2 regions of the Pseudoduganella sp. genome follow, and region 2 is predicted to be linked to the other one. Evidence: predicted binding sites of a transcription regulator. Region 2 holds the regulator's gene; the other holds the start of a gene.
What was found. Region 2 encodes FliA, which starts transcription of late flagellar genes. Its sites were predicted from a motif close to CTAAAGTTTNNNNNNNNNNNGCCGNTA; they were not measured.
Positions count from the first base shown of each region.

Region 1: a site for FliA is predicted at 3,767-3,793, ahead of ACE3TQ_RS19350 (flagellin). Genes of this name have one in related genera too.

Region 1 is NZ_JAYSCO010000047.1:1,322-9,034, forward strand. Features, by position in the region: gene fliD (flagellar filament capping protein FliD) at 1-1,462, opposite strand, end outside; gene ACE3TQ_RS19345 (flagellar protein FlaG) at 1,646-2,020, opposite strand; gene ACE3TQ_RS19350 (flagellin) at 2,095-3,582, opposite strand; gene ACE3TQ_RS19355 (GGDEF domain-containing protein) at 3,948-5,525, opposite strand; gene ACE3TQ_RS19360 (response regulator) at 5,638-6,285, opposite strand; gene ACE3TQ_RS19365 (histidine kinase) at 6,278-7,357, opposite strand; gene greB (transcription elongation factor GreB) at 7,376-7,713, shown strand, end outside.
Region 2 is NZ_JAYSCO010000005.1:115,789-123,501, reverse strand. Features, by position in the region: gene ACE3TQ_RS04120 (hypothetical protein) at 1-393, shown strand, start outside; gene motD (flagellar motor protein MotD) at 457-1,218, opposite strand; gene ACE3TQ_RS04110 (flagellar motor protein) at 1,220-1,966, opposite strand; gene ACE3TQ_RS04105 (RNA polymerase sigma factor FliA) at 1,948-2,679, opposite strand; gene ACE3TQ_RS04100 (MinD/ParA family protein) at 2,697-3,497, opposite strand; gene flhF (flagellar biosynthesis protein FlhF) at 3,490-4,920, opposite strand; gene flhA (flagellar biosynthesis protein FlhA) at 5,034-7,154, opposite strand; gene flhB (flagellar biosynthesis protein FlhB) at 7,167-7,713, opposite strand, start outside.

The sequences.
Region 1 (7,713 bases), on a different contig from region 2:
TGTTGCCGACCTTGAGCACGTTCAGCGTCACGCCCTGGATCGCCTCGCTGATCGAGGTGCCGGCGCTGGTGACGGCGATACCGTTGACGGTGGCCTTGGTGTCCTGCGCCGCCGCGCTCTGCTTCATATTGCGCGTGGTGCCGGCCGGATCATAGGACAGCAGGTTGCTGAGGGCGGCGTCGGCCGGGTTGCCGCCATCGCCCTGCAGGGTGATCTTCATCGACGACTTTTCGCCGGTCTTGGTCGAGCTCAGCACCAGGCGGAACGGCGTGCCGCTGCCGTCGTTGATGATGCTGGCGTTGACGCCGATATTTGCCTTGTTGATGGCGTCGCGGATGCCTTCCAGCGTGTTGTTGCTGCCGTCGATGGTGACGCCGGTCAGCGGCGAGGAATCGTACTTGAAGCTGCCCGCCAGGTTGCCGCCGCTGGTGCCCGCGCTCAGGCCGGCCGCGGCCGGATTGCTGCCGCCGATCGTGATGTCGGTGTTGTTGGCCGAGGTCAGGCGCACGCTGGTGGCCGAGGTATAGGTCGAGCCATCGTTGGCCGTGCCGGCCGCCGTTTCCAGGCCGCCGGTGACGGTGCCGCCCACCACTTCCTCAAGGGCGATGCTGCCGCCGGTGGCGCTGCGGAATTCCAGGGTGCCGGCCGCCGCCGTGCCGCTGAAGGTGATGCCGGCCGCGTCCAGCGCGTCGCGCACCGGGCCGGAGGCGAGGGCGGTATCGATCTTGGCGGTGGTCACGCCGTCGCCCACATTGGTGCTGGCGCCCTGGGCGGCAATCTCGATGCCGCCCACGGTCAGCGAATAGCTGCCGTCGGCGCCGGTGGCCACATTGCCGAACGTGCTGAAGACATTGACGGCGGTGGCGGTGACGCCGGTGGCGCCGGTCTTGGCGTTGATGGCGGCGGCCAGGGTGGCGGCGCTATTGGTGTCGGCCGAAGTGCTGATGGCCGTGCCGTTGATGGTCAGCGAGCCGTCGGCAATGCCGCTCGCGTGCATGCTGCTTGGCAGGCCGCCGCCGGCAATGCCGTAGCCGACATTGGTGCTGGTGCCGAACTGGAAGAACAGGGTGGTCTTGCCGCCCAGGCCAATGGCCGAGGTCTTGCTGGCCAGGCCGTTGCTGGTCAGGGTCTGGGCCTGCGCCAGCTGCGTCACGTTGATGTTGTAGTTGCCAGGCGAAGCCTTGGCGCCGGCGCTGGCGGTGAAGATCTTCTCGTCGCCGGAGGCCGCGCTCAGGCTGCGGAAGGCGTCGATCTTGGTGAGGCTGCCCAGGGCGCTCTGGAACACGCCCACCGCGCCGCTCAGGGCGCCCAGCGCGCTGACCTGGGCCTGGTAGGAGGCGGTCTTGCGCTCATAGGCTTGCAAGGGGGCTGCCTCGGCAGCCATCAGCTTCGCCACGATCTGGTCGACCTGCAAACCAGAACCGATACCCGGCGATGACATGGTGGGAGAGTTAATAGCCACAGAGGTACTCCATAGAAAGCGTCACTATAAGTGCTTATCGGCAAAATCAAACGTGACTTGAGAGGGGGATTTCCGGGCTTGTTCCGGTGACAAGCACCCTTGCTGGGCCAATGGTTCCAGCATAGCGCAAAAAAGCCCGGGATGCCGCTTGGCATGCCGGGCTCGGGACTGCTGGCGCAGGGCTCAGGCTTCCTGGTCGACCAGGAGGCCGCCGCTGCGGGCGTCGATGGACTTGGCGATCTGCAAAGCTTCCGGGGTAGGAATCTGTCGCAGGACTTCCTTGGTGCTCTGGTCGATCACCTTGACGATAGTGCGGTTGCTGTCATTGTCGATGGAGAACTCCAGGCTCTGCGCCCGGCTTTGCACCGACTGGTTCAGCTTGGCGACCGCTTCTTCCACGTCTTTCTTGGAAGGGGCGGCCTCCTTGGCCTTGACCGCATCGACGGTTTCCACCGCAGCGGCGGGGCTGCGGCCTGCCACCGGGGCGGCGGCCGGCTCCGCACCCACGCTGCCACGGTCGGGCCGTGGCGCAGTAGCAGTAATCGAATCGATAGTCATACAGACCTCCTACGGGAAATTCCCCGGTCCGGCTGACCGGAGCGGGGAATTGCTTTTTACACGCTATCCGGCGATTAACCGCGCAGCAGGCTCAGCACGCCGTTTGGCAGCGAGTTCGCCTGGGCCAGCATCGCGGTACCAGCCTGCTGCAGGATCTGCGCGCGGGTCAGGCTCGCGGTTTCTGCGGCGAAGTCGGTGTCGACGATACGGGAACGGGATGCCGACAGGTTCTCGGTGGTCGCGCTCAGGTTCGAGATGGTCGACGAGAAGCGGGACTGCAGAGCACCGAAGGCTGCGCGCTGGTTGTTCACCGAAGCCAGTGCCGCGTCAGCAATCTTGATTGCCAGCTGGGCATTGTCGAAGGTGGTCACGTCCAGGGTCGACACGGCCTTCAGGGTCGACGCTTGCGCGCCGGTACCTGCGCCGGTGGCGCCCAGGCCGAAGCCGGAGCCAGCGTCGGTCACGGAGAACGAGCTTTCCGAGTCGAAGGTCACGCGGCCGTTGGCCACCGATGCATCGCCACCGTTCAGCGGGCTGGCCGACGCGGTCAGACCGCCAGCCAGGGTGTAGGTCGATACGCCCAGGGTGGTGTTCGGGGTGGTGGCACGGTTGGTGATCTTGATGTCGGCGCCGGTTGCGTGGCTCAGCTTGATGCCGCCGTTGGTCTCGTCGAACTGGGCGGTCACGCCGGTCTTGGCCGACTGGGCGTTGATGGCGTTGATGCCAGCAGCGAAGTCAGCAGCGACGGAGGTGGACGAACCCATCGAGAACGAGATGGTCACTGGGCTGCCGGCGTTGTCGCCTTCCAGTTCCAGGGTGTAGGACTCGCCGGCGCCCACGGTGATGTTGGCATCGGTCTTGGCCGTGGCGGTCACGCCGGTGTTGGCGGTCTGCTTGTTGACGGCAGCGGCCAGCGACTTGGCGGTGTCGGTGGTGGCGGTGGTGATGGTTGCCTTGCCGCGCACGCCGGCCACGTCGAAGGTGCTGGCTGCCGCGTTGGAGCCGCCGGCAGTGTTCAGCACCGCTACCTGGTCATTCTCGATACGGTTGTCGCCGTAGGTGTTGGTCAGGAAGTTCGCACCGTTGGTCTGGATGGTCTGGTTGGCATCGGCACCGACCTGGAAGGTCGCGGTACCCATGGTGCCGTCCAGCAGAGCCTGGCCGTTGAAGGTGGTGGTCTGGGCGATACGGTTCAGTTCGGAAGCCAGCTGGCCAACTTCAGTCTGCAGGGCCTGACGGTCCGAAGCGGAGTTGGTGGCGTTGGACGACTGCACTGCCAGTTCGCGGATACGCTGCAGGATTTCGCCGGACGACGACAGGGCGCCTTCAGCGGTCTGGGCCAGGGAAACGCCGTCGTTGGCGTTACGCATTGCCTGCGACATGCCGCGGATCTGCGAGGACATACGATCGGAAATCGCCAGGCCTGCCGCATCGTCTTTCGCGCTGTTAATACGCAGACCGGAAGACAGACGTTGCAGGGAAGTGGACAGGCTGCCCTGGGATGCGGTCAGGTTGCGCTGCGAGTTCAGGGAGGCGATGTTAGTGTTGATTACGGAAGCCATGGTATTTCTCCATTTGTACTGCTTGGTTGGGCAATTTGCTCATTCACTTTGGCCCGCCACGCTGTTCTGTGACGATCAAGCCGCTGTTGAATTGGGTAACGGTTGCCCTGTGGGAACCTTTAGGGTGATTTAGCAGGTAAATCGCCCTGTATTACCCCTCAAGTTGCGTCCGGAGCGTTCGCTAAAACGGCGCGCTTTTGCTGAACTTTAGGCCCAAAAAAAATATTTTTCAGGGCTGGATAAGCTCCGGGGAAGTGGGGCGCCAGGGGCCGGACCGGGGGGAGGGGGGGCGGCCCCTGGTGTTCCGCTTCCCCGGATAAAAAAAAAGCCCGCCGGAGGGCGGGCTGGCGCGCGGGTGTAGTTGTCTATTCGGCAACAACAACGCGGTTTTTGCCGGATTTCTTGGCCTTGTACATGGCCTCGTCGGCGCGTTTCACCAGGTCGGTCTGGTTTTCGTTGGGGCGGCGCAGGGCGACGCCGGCCGAGAAGGTGATCAGCACTTTCTCGTTCTCGTGCATGAAGAAATGGCGCGTCAGCTCGCGCTGCAGGCGGGTCATGGTCGCTTCGGCGGCCTGGATGGTGGTTTCCGGCAGCAGGATCAGGAATTCCTCGCCGCCGAAGCGGGCGATCACGTCCATTGAGCGCAGGGTTTCCTTCACCACTTTCACCAGGTGCTTGAGCGCGTTGTCGCCGGCGATATGGCCCAGGGTGTCGTTGAGCTTCTTAAAATCGTCCAGGTCCAGCACGGCGATGCAGAGCGGGGTGCCGCGGCGGTCGGCCCGTGCCGTTTCGCGCTCGAACACATCGTCCAGACCGCGCCGGTTGAGCGAGCCGGTCAGCTGGTCCTCGCGCACCAGTTCGCTCAAGTGCTGCAGCTTGGCTTCCAGCGCGTGGATGCGCGCCTCGGCATCCTGCACTTCCTGGCGCGCCACCATCATATTGTCGCGCGCCTTCAGGGCCTCGTTCTGCACCAGGCGGGTTTCCTTCAGCACTTCGTCGAGGATCTGGTTCAGCTCGCCGATATCGCGGGCGGCCCGGATCTTGTCGGAATATCCCCCAATCTTCTCGTGGAAGTCGCCGGTCGAGGTGGCGACGGCGCCCAGGCGGTCGATGAAGGTCATCATCATGTTCTTGACGGTGGCCTTGACGTCGGTGATCGAGTGCTTGAGCTGGCTTTGCTTGTAAATCACATCCTTCAGGCTGCGCGTGGCTTCCTCCAGCGCGCGCTGGTCGAGCGGGCCGGCGATCAGGTCCTGCACGGCGTCGATCTGGCCGCGCAGCCAGGAATCGTCGTCCAGCAGCTCGCTGACGTTTTCCAGCAGCAGGCGGAACAGGCGCAGCAAGAGTTCCTGCTGCTCGGCGGTGTCGCCGCTGCGGATTTCGATCTGGTAGCACAGCTGCTTGAGGCGGGTGCCGATCTCGGCCAGCGCGGCCTCGGTGTGCGCTTCCTTGGTGGCAGCGCCCAGCGATTCGGCTTCGGCCACCAGGGCCGGCGCGCCGGTCAGCAGGGAAGCCACGGCGAAGGTCAGGGTACGGCTCAGCAGCTCGCGCAGCTGGCGCGCCTGTTCATTGTTTTCGTCCGGCACCAGGCCGCCGGCGCCGACCTTGACCAGCGGGCGCTCGGCCAGCGCCGCCAGGGTGCGGGCATAGGTATCCCAGTCGCGCGCCTTGACGGCGCGGTTGAAGCGGCGGCCAAAGTCGGCCAGGTCGCCCGGCTGGTCGGTCAGGCGGGCGGCGAACTGGGCCAGCATGGTTTCGGCCGGATTCTCCGGCACCGCGGGCGCCGGCGGCACGGCGACGATGCCGGCAATTTCATTGTAGATGTCGCGATACGCGTCGGGCGTCGGGGCCACACGTCGTACAGCAAGGCGGCGGAAGGCCTCGCGTGCGATATCAGCCGGATTCATGTCCGCCGCGGCTGGATTGGTGGGTTTGCTAGACATCTGACGTACAGCCTTTACAAAGGTTTACCGATTGCCAGCATCTTAAGCCACTGTCGAGTTCGCCGAAGCGACGATAAACGGGAGGAAATGTGCTTACTTCATAGCATCATTTCTAGTCGATCAGCTGGTTCTTGATGGCGTAATGCGTCAGTTCGGCGCTGTTCTTCAGGTTCATCTTGGCCAGCAGGCGGGCGCGGTACTCGCTCACGGTCTTGACCGACAGCGACAGTTCCTTGGCGATGGTGCCCACCGTTTTGCCGGAGGCAATCATGGTCAGGGTCTGGTACTCCCGGTCCGACAACGCCTCGTGCGGCGCCGCCTGGTGGTCCTCGCCGACATGGTTGGCCAGTTCCTGCGCCAATGCCGGACTCACGTATTTTAAACCCGCCGCGCACTGGCGGATTGCATTGACTAACTCTTTTGGCGCGCTTTGCTTGGTCAGGTAGCCCGATGCGCCCGCCTTGAGCGAACGGATGGCGTACTGGTCTTCGCGATGCATGGACAGCATGAGCACGGCCAGCTCGGGCTTGTCTTTCTTGACCTGCTTCAGCACCTCGATGCCGTTGCGGTCGGGCAGGGAGATGTCGAGCAGCATGACGTGGCAGCCGGACTTGCGGAACAGCTTGACCGCGTCGAGGCCGTTTTCCGCTTCCCCGGCAACGATGATGTCCCGGGTTTCCGCCAGGATTTGCTTCAGGCCCTCGCGCACGATGGCGTGGTCGTCGGCGATAAAGACTTTGATGACAGCTTTTTCACTCATGGCCAATTGTAACTTCTGGCGCGGGCGCCGGGAGCTTGATTTTGATCGCCACCTCGGTGCCACCGCCGGCGGCATGACCCAGGTTAAGGGTGCCGCCCAGGGCGCGCGCACGCTCGGCCATGCCGCGCAGGCCGAAGGAGTCGGGTTTGGCGCGGTCGGCGGCCTGGATGCCGCGCCCGTTGTCGCTGATTTTCAGGGTCAGCACGCCGCGGCTGCGCGTCAGCTTGATCGTCACCACGCTGGCGTGGGCGTGCTTGGCGATATTGGTCAGCGCTTCCTGCGCGATGCGGAACAGGGCAGTGGCCTGCTCCGGGTCCAGTTCCAGCTCCTTCATGCTGGCCTGCAGGGTGCAGGCGATGCCGGCCTGGGCTTCGAATTCCTTGACCTGCCACTCGAGCGCCGGCAGCAGGCCGAAGTCGAGCACCGACGGGCGCAAGTCCAGCGTCAGGCGGTGCACGGCGTCGATGGTGCGGTCGACCAGCGAATCGACGTAGGCGGCCTTCTGCTGCAGCAGCGGGTCGCCGTCCGGCAGGCGCGCCACCAGCATGGCCAGCGCCATCTTGATGGCGGTCAGGTTGCCGCCCAGGTCGTCGTGGATTTCGCGCGAAATGCGTTCGCGCTCCTGTTCCTTGACGCGCTCGATGTGCGCCGTCAGCTCGGCCAGGCGGGCCCGGCTGGCGCGCACTTCCTGCTGCTCTTGCTTGCTTTCCGTGATGTTGGACATGATGCCGTCCCACTGCACGGCGCCGTCCGGCAACTGGCGCGGGGTGGCGCGCAGGTTGATCCACTTCACGTCCTTCCAGGCTTCGACCCAGATGCGGCCCTCCCAGTTCCAGCTCCACAGTGAGCTGGCCGAGGCGCGCATCGACTCCAGGTAGGACGGGCGGTCTTCCGGCAGGATCAGCTGCTCGAAGCGCGCCGGCGCGGCCTGCAGCTCGGGGCCGGGCAGGCCGAGCAGGGCCAGGCAGCCCTCGCTCAGGTAGGGGAAGGCGACGGCGCCGCCGGGCGCCAGCTGGAACTGGTAGACAAGGGCCGGTGTATGGGACACCAGGCTGGTCGGGGCGTGGTTCATGACGTGCAATAATACGGTATGAACAAAGCATTCGTAAAAGAGAGCGACGCCGAGGATGACGACGACCTGCCGCCTGGCGCGCCGCCGATCCCGCCCGGCTCCAAGAATTACATCACGCCGGCCGGCTACCAGCGCATCAAGGACGAGCTGCTGCAGCTGATCGATGTCGAGCGGCCGGAAGTGGTGAAGGTGGTGCACTGGGCCGCCTCCAACGGCGACCGTTCCGAGAACGGCGACTATATCTACGGCAAGCGCCGCCTGCGCGAGATCGACCGCCGCATCCGCTTCCTGACCAAGCGCCTGGACCTGGCGGAAGTGGTGGACCCCAGCATCCACCACGGCAACGACCAGATCTT
Region 2 (7,713 bases):
AATGACCTGCTGCGCATGCTGGAGGGGCGCGCCGGGCGCCAACTGGGCGGCTTCGAGCAGCAGCTGCGCGCCGATGTGGCGGCTTTGCTGCTGGTGCGCATTCCGCAGGTGCCGTCCAGCCGTGCGTTCGGCTCGGCGCCGGCTTATTCGATCGATGAGTTCATGGCGCGTGCGCCGGCCGACCGCAGCAAGTGGCAGGTGGTGCCGACGGCGCCGCGGCCGTTCCCGCAGGAGCTGATGGATGAGAAGGCGCGGCGCCATGCCGAGGCGCCGCTGTGGCCCGCAGCGGCGGCACTGGCGGCGGCGCTGGGACTGGGGGCGCTGTGGTGGTGGCGCCGGCAGCGGCGCGGGCGCGGTGTGGTGGTGGAAACCCGCGAACGGTTGCGGGCTTGAACCCGTATAACCCGGTAAACCTGGGTCAGACCCAAGGGTCAGACCCTTGGGTCTGACCCAGGTTTACCGGGTTGGAATTTCGGTCGCCGGATCGGGAATCCCGGACAGGATGGTGATCGCGACGCGCCGGTTACGGGCGCGGGCTTCCGGATCTTCGTTGGGCGCCACCGGCTGGTTGTCGGCGTGGCCCACGGCCGTCATGCGCGAAGGCGCGATGCCGGATTCGATGAACAGCCGCACCACGGTGCCGGCGCGCACCGCCGACAGCTCCCAGTTCGACGGGAACAGCGCATTGCGGATCGGCGTGTTGTCGGTATGCCCTTCCACCTGCACCGCGTGCGGGTCGTCCTTCAGCAAGGTTGCCACGGCGGTCAGCGCCTCGCGCGATTCGTAGGTCAGGCGCGCGTCGCCGGGATTGAACAGGACCGAGGCATTGATCTCCACGCTCACGCCGCGGCTGTTCTGCGTGACGCGCACCTTGCCCTCTTTTACCAGCGGCGCCAGGGTGCTCGACAAGTCCTTGGCCAGGCGCTGCATCTGCTCCTTCTCGCGCTTGATCTGCTCATTGCGCTTGCGCTGCGCCGGGTTGGGGATCGGCAGGCTCTGGACTTCGGTATTGGTCGGCGGCGCGGCCCCGGCCCCGCCGAAGGCGTCGCCCAGGGCATCGGAAAAGACCTTGTACTTGCCCAGGTTGACCGAGGAAATCGCGTACATCACCACGAAGAAGGCAAACAGCAAGGTGATGAAATCGGCGTAGGAAATCAGCCAGCGCTCGTGGTTTTCCGGATCGTCGTCGAACTTGCGGCGGGCGCGGCGGTATTGCATGTCACGGCTCCCGCATCAGCGTCGCGATCCGTTCGTCGATCACGCGCGTGAAGTCGCCGGTGGCGATATCGTAGAACACGGCCGCCGCCAGCTCCTGCTGGTAGACCTGGCGCGTGACGATGGCCTTGAGCTTGTTGGCGATCGGGTAGAAGAACAGGTTGGCCAGGCCGACGCCGTAAATGGTCGAGACGAAAGCCACCGCAATGCCGGAACCGAGCTTGCTCGGGTCGGTCAGGTTTTCCATCACGTGTATCAGGCCCAGCACCGCGCCCAGGATGCCGATGGTGGGCGAGTAGCCGGCCGCCGATTCCCAGATGCGCACGGCCTGGCGTTCGGCCGTTTCGAAGGCGGTGATTTCCATGTCCAGCATCTGGCGCATCTTGTCCGGCTGGATGCCGTCCACGATCATGCGCAGGCCCTTGGCGATGAATTTGTCCTTGGCGCCGAGCATGGGGCGCTCCAGCGCCAGCAGGCCGTCGCGGCGCGCAATCTGGCTCCAGTTGTTGATGTCGCGCGCCAGCTGGGCGCGCGTGTCCGGCGGCGGCTGGAACACCCAGCGCAGCATCGACAGGCCGCGGCGCAGGGTCGGCACGCGGGTCTGCAGCAGGACGGCGCCGAAGGTACCGATGATCACGATCGAGAACGCAGCCGGCTGCAGCAGGGAGCTCAGTTTGCCCCCTTCCAGTCCCTGGCCGATGATGATGCCGGCCAGCGCCAGCAGCACCCCGGCTACGCTGGACCAGTCCATGCCTGCTCCCGCAGCGAGGCACGCAGGCGCGCCACGGCTTGTGTGTGCAATTGCGAAACCCGCGACTCGGACACGCCCATCACGGCGCCGATCTCTTTCAGGTTCAACTCTTCTTCGTAGTAGAGGCCCATCAGCATTTTCTCGCGTGGCGGTAGTGCGTCAATGGCGTCGATCACAGCCTGGCGGAAGTCGGTGTCGAGCAGCGCGCGCAGCGGATCGGCATCTTCATCATGGGCATAGCGGTCGAGGAAGCTGTCATTGCCGTCCTCCTCGTGGAAATCTTCGTAGTACACCAGCTGGTGGCCGCCGCCTTCGGACAGCATTTCCTGGTAGTCGGCCAGCGAGAGCTTGAGCGATTTGGCCACTTCCGATTCGCTCGGCGGACGCCCCAGGCGCTGCTGCAAGGTGGCCATGGCGTTTTCAATCTTGCGCATGTCCTGCCGCATGGAGCGCGGCATCCAGTCGGAGCTGCGCAGTTCATCCAGCATGGCGCCGCGGATGCGCATCACCGCGTAAGTCTCGAACTGGGCGCCATGGGTTTCTTCATAGCGGCTGATTGCGTCGAGCAAGCCGATCATGCCTGCCTGTACCAGGTCATCCACTTCCACACTGGGCGGCAATTTTGCCTTCATATGGTGGGCCAGGCGCTTGACCAACGGCATATGCTCCGTCAGCAAGGAATCCTTGTCCACCTTCCCTTTGACCGTGTACATAAAGGTTCTAATTCTTTTCAGGCTCTAAAATGGTTGCAGCTCCCCATTGCAAAACGACCGGCCAGCTGGCGAAACGCCACCGAAGCCCCAGCCAGCGGGAAGGCGTCCACCACCGCCCGACCCAGCCGCGCGGCACGCTGCAGGTATTCGTCCGCCGGCACCGACCCCATGGAAACGAGGTTGACTGCCAGGTAACGACTTGCCGCATGCGCCATATTATCGTAAACCACCCTCGCTTCGGCCTCCGAAGCGCCGGTGACGAGGATGCCGAAGGGGCGGCGGCCCAGTTCATGGTTGAGCCGCTTGATCATCATATAAGCATTTTTGATGGACGTGGCGCTGTTTGACACCTGCACCACGATTTCCGAGCTGGCCATCAGCGGCACCGGGAAGGCCTCGCCGTCGAATTCCCCGTCCACCAGCACGATGCCGGTCTGCTTGACCAGCACGTCGAAGGCCTTGGCCAGGCGGCGCCCTTCGTCCGGGCCGCGGCGCGCTTCGCCGCGCGTCATCGACACCACATTGAAGCCCTGCGGCGCGGCGTGGATCACCTGGTTCAGGCCGCAGCGCTGGCGCGCCACGTCGAGCAGGCTGGCGCCGCCGTCCAGGCCGAGGCGCGAGGCGACGCCATGGGCGCTGGCGCAGGCGTCCACCAGCAGCACGTCGTTGCCGGCCTGCGACAGCGAGGCGCCCAGGTTGACCAGCATGGCGCCCTTGTCGTCCTGCGGCGTGGCCGAGAGGAAGGTGATGATGCGTGGCCGGGGCCCGGCCAGCATCCGGCGCAGGCCTTCGGCCTGGTCGAAATCGAAATTAGCCAAGGCGTACCTCGCGCAGCATTGGGTCGTGGGCGGCGCCGGCCATCAGCAGCGGCAGCTCGGCGTCGCCGAATCTGGGGGCGGACTGGCCGCCGAAGGCGCGTTCCACCAGCGCCGCCGGGTCGGCCAGGTGCAGGTCTTCCGGCACGCGCTGGCCGTTGGAGGCGTAGAACAGGCGCAGTTTATGGCGGATCACCACGTCCAGCGCGGAGCCGATGGAGGCGGCTTCATCGAGCTTGGTGATGATGGCGCCGGCCAGGCCGCTGCCCTGGTAGGCGCGCACCACTTCCGACAAAGTTTCCTGGGTCGAGGTGGCGTTCAGGCACAGGATGCGCTGCACGGCGCTCGACACGCCCTGCAGCATGGCGACCTGCTCGGCCACCATCTGGTCGCGCTGGCTGACGCCGACGGTGTCGATCAGCACGGTGTGCTTGTTTTTCAGTTCATTCAGGGCGATGCGCAGGTCGGCTTCGTCCTTTACCGAGTGCACCATCACGCCCAGGATCTTGCCGTAGATGCGCAGCTGTTCGTGGGCGCCGATACGGTAGGCGTCGGTGGTGATCAGGGCCAGTTTTTCCGGGCCGTGGCGCATCACGCAGCGCGCGGCCAGCTTGGCGGTGGTGGTGGTCTTGCCGACACCGGTCGGGCCGACCAGGGCGAACACGCCGCCCTTTTCCAGCAGTGCGTCCTCGTTGCTCATGGCGTTGATGTTGCGCGCCAGGGCGGTGCGCGCCCACTGCAGCGCTTCGGCGGCGTCGCGCGCGGCGGGCAGCTTGTCGGCCAGGTAGCGCGCCAGGCTGGCCGAGAAGCCGCCCGCCAGCAGCTCGCGCATGACGGCGGTCTTGTGCGGTTCGCGCTGGGCGGTGTTGCTGAAGGCCAGTTCATTGAGCTGGGTTTCCATCATGCCGCGCATGGCGCGCAGCTCGCTCATCATGCTGCTCATTTCGGCCGCGGCGTTGGCCTTGGCGTTGGCCACGGCCTCGGCGACCAGGCTGGAGATGCGGTCCATGTCGAGCGCGGGCGCGGCCGGTGCCGGTGCCGGTGCTGGTGCCGGGGCCGGGGCGCGCAGCGGGGCGCGCGGTGCCGCTGGGGCCGGGCGCGGGCTGGCGCGCACCACTTGCGCCGCCGGCTGGGCGACCAGGGCTGGCGCGGGCTCGTAGCCGGCCGCTGCCGGGGCGGCCGGGGCCAGCGGGGCGAAAGCCGGCGCCACGCTGGTCGGCAGCTCCAGTTGCGGCGCCGGGGCGGACATGGGGGAATCGGCGGAGTGCGGGGCCAGGGCGGCGGCATCGTCGCCGGCCAGGGCCAGGATCTCCACGGTGCCGTCAACGGCACGGTTGGACAGGATCACCGCATCCGGACCCAGTGCTTCACGCACTTTGCGCAGCGCTTCGCGCGACGTTGGGGCGGTAAATTTTTTGACGTTCATTCCAGCTACTCCGCAGATTTCTCACATGGTCAAATTATTGACGATGCATGGAGGTAACAATCGGTGGAATAGCTTGGGAAATGCCTCTTAATTCAAAACCGGGAAACCACGGTTTACTGCGCGCCGACCAGCGAAGTCACGCGGATGGTCTTGGTTTCCGGGATCTCCGCATGCGACAGCACTTTGAGCTGCGGCAGCGCGCGGCGCAGGAACCTGGACAGCAGCGGACGCAGCGCGCCCGGCACCAGCAGCACCGGCGTCACACCCAGCGCCTCCTGCTGCGCGGTGGCCGCCGCCGCCTGCTGCGCAATGGTATCGGCCAGCCCCGGCTCGATGCCCGCCGCGTCCGCCCCGCCGGTCTGCATGGCCTGCACCAGCAGGCGCTCCAGGCGGTTATCCAGCGTCATCACCGACAGCTCGCCGCCAGTCGGGAACAGCTGCTGCACGATGGCCCGGCCCAGCGCGATACGCACCTGCGCCGTCAGGTCGTTCGGATCCTGCGTATGCGGCGTGAACTCGGCCAGGGTCTCGATGATGGTGCGCATATCGCGGATATGCACGCCTTCCGCCAGCAGGTTCTGCAGCACTTTCTGCAGGGCCGACAGCGACAGCATCTTCGGCACCAGGTCTTCCACCAGCTTCGGCGACTCCTTGGCCAGGTGGTCGAGCAGCGCCTGCACTTCGGCGCGGCCCAGCAGCTCGGAGGCATGGGTGGTGATCAGGTGGTTCAGGTGGGTCGCCACCACGGTACCGGCATCGACCACGGTATAGCCCATGCCGGTGGCCTGGTCGCGCAGCGCGGCGTCGATCCAGATGGCCGGCAGGCCGAAGGCCGGGTCGGTGGTCACCATGCCTGGCAGCGTGCCGCTGGCCATGCCCGGGTTGATCGCCAGGAACTGGCCGTTGAAGGCCTCGCCCGTGCCCACTTCCACGCCTTTCAGCGTGATGCGGTAGGCGGACGGCTTGAGTTCCAGGTTGTCGCGGATATGCACCGGCGGCGCCAGGAAGCCCACTTCCTGCGCGAATTTCTTGCGGATGCCCTTGATGCGCTTCAGCAGCTCGCCGCCCTGCGTCTTGTCCACCAGCGGGATCAGGCGATAGCCCACTTCCAGGCCCAGGGTATCGACCGCCAGCACATCCTGCCAGGTTGCCTCTTCCTGTTCCGGCGCGGCCTGGGCGCCGCCGCCGGGGCCTGCGCCGCCGGGACCGGCCGCCTTCTCCGCCTCCGCCGCCTGCGCCTTCTCTTTGGCCTGCTTCTGCAGCAGGTAGCCGGCGCCGCCCAGGGCGGCAGCCAGCAGGATGAAGACCAGGTTAGGCATGCCCGGGATCAGGCCCATGCCGCCGATGATGGCAGCGGTGATGTACATGACTTGCGGCTTGGCGAACAGCTGGCCGATCACCTGGGTGCCGATATCCGATTCCGACGCCACGCGCGAGACCACGATACCGGCCGCGATCGAGATCACCAGCGACGGGATCTGCGCCACCAGGCCGTCACCGATAGCCAGCAGCACATAGTTTTTCAGCGCATCGGCAAACGGCATGTCGTGCTGGATCATGCCCACCAGCAGGCCGCCGACGATATTGATCACCGTGACCAGGATGCCCGCGATCGCATCGCCGCGCACGTATTTGGAGGCACCGTCCATGGCGCCGTAGAACTCCGCTTCCTGTGCCACTTCGTTGCGGCGGCGGCGCGCTTCCGGCTCGCCGATCAGGCCCGCATTCAGGTCGGCGTCGATCGCCATCTGCTTGCCCGGCATCGCGTCCAGGGCGAAACGCGCGCCCACTTCGGCGATACGGCCCGCGCCCTTGGTGACCACCACGAAGTTAATGATGGTCAGGATCACGAACACCACGATACCGACGGTGTAGTTACCGCCGATCAGGAAGTGGCCGAAGGCTTCGATCACCTTGCCGGCGGCGTCCGGGCCGGTATGGCCCTCGGTCAGCACGACGCGGGTGGAGGCCACGTTCAGGGCCAGGCGCAGCATGGTGGAGATCAGCAGCACGGTCGGGAAGGCCATGAAATCGAGCGGCTTGACCGTGTACAGGCTGGTCAGCAGCACGATGATCGACAGCGCGATATTGAAGCTGAAGAACAGGTCGAGCACGAACGCCGGCAAGGGCAGGATCATCATCGCCAGCAGCATGATGATCAGGATTGGCGCAGCCAAGGCTTGTCCGTTGCCGGAAAGGCCTTTCATCCATGGCGGCATATTCAGGGCGTTCATTCTTCTACTCCGTTACTGTTTCTTGTTCAATGGGTCCATATCGTCCGGCACATCGAGCCTGGTCGGACGGTCTGGATAACGCAGGCCTGGACGATAGGCCTTGACCTGGAACACATAGGCCAGCACTTCCGCCACGGCGGCGTACAGGCGCGGCGGGATCTCGTCGCCGATTTCGGTGTGCTTGTGCAGGGCACGCGCCAGCGGCGGCGCTTCCAGGATGGCGACGCGGTGCTCCTTCGCCAGCTCGCGGATCTTGGCCGCCACTTCGTCGGTACCCTTGGCCACCACGCGCGGCGCGCCCTGCCCGCCCTCGGTGTACTTCAGCGCCACCGCATAGTGGGTCGGGTTGGTCACCACCACGTCGGCGGTCGGCACTTCCTGCATCATGCGTTTCTTCGCCATTTCGCGCTGCAGCTGGCGGATCTTGCCCTTGATTTGCGGGTTGCCGTCCGATTCCTTGGACTCCTGGATCACCTCCTGGCGCGTCATTTTCAGCTTGTTCGCGTAGTGCCACATCTGGTACGGCGCATCGATCAGGGCGATGAAGCCGAGCGCGCCG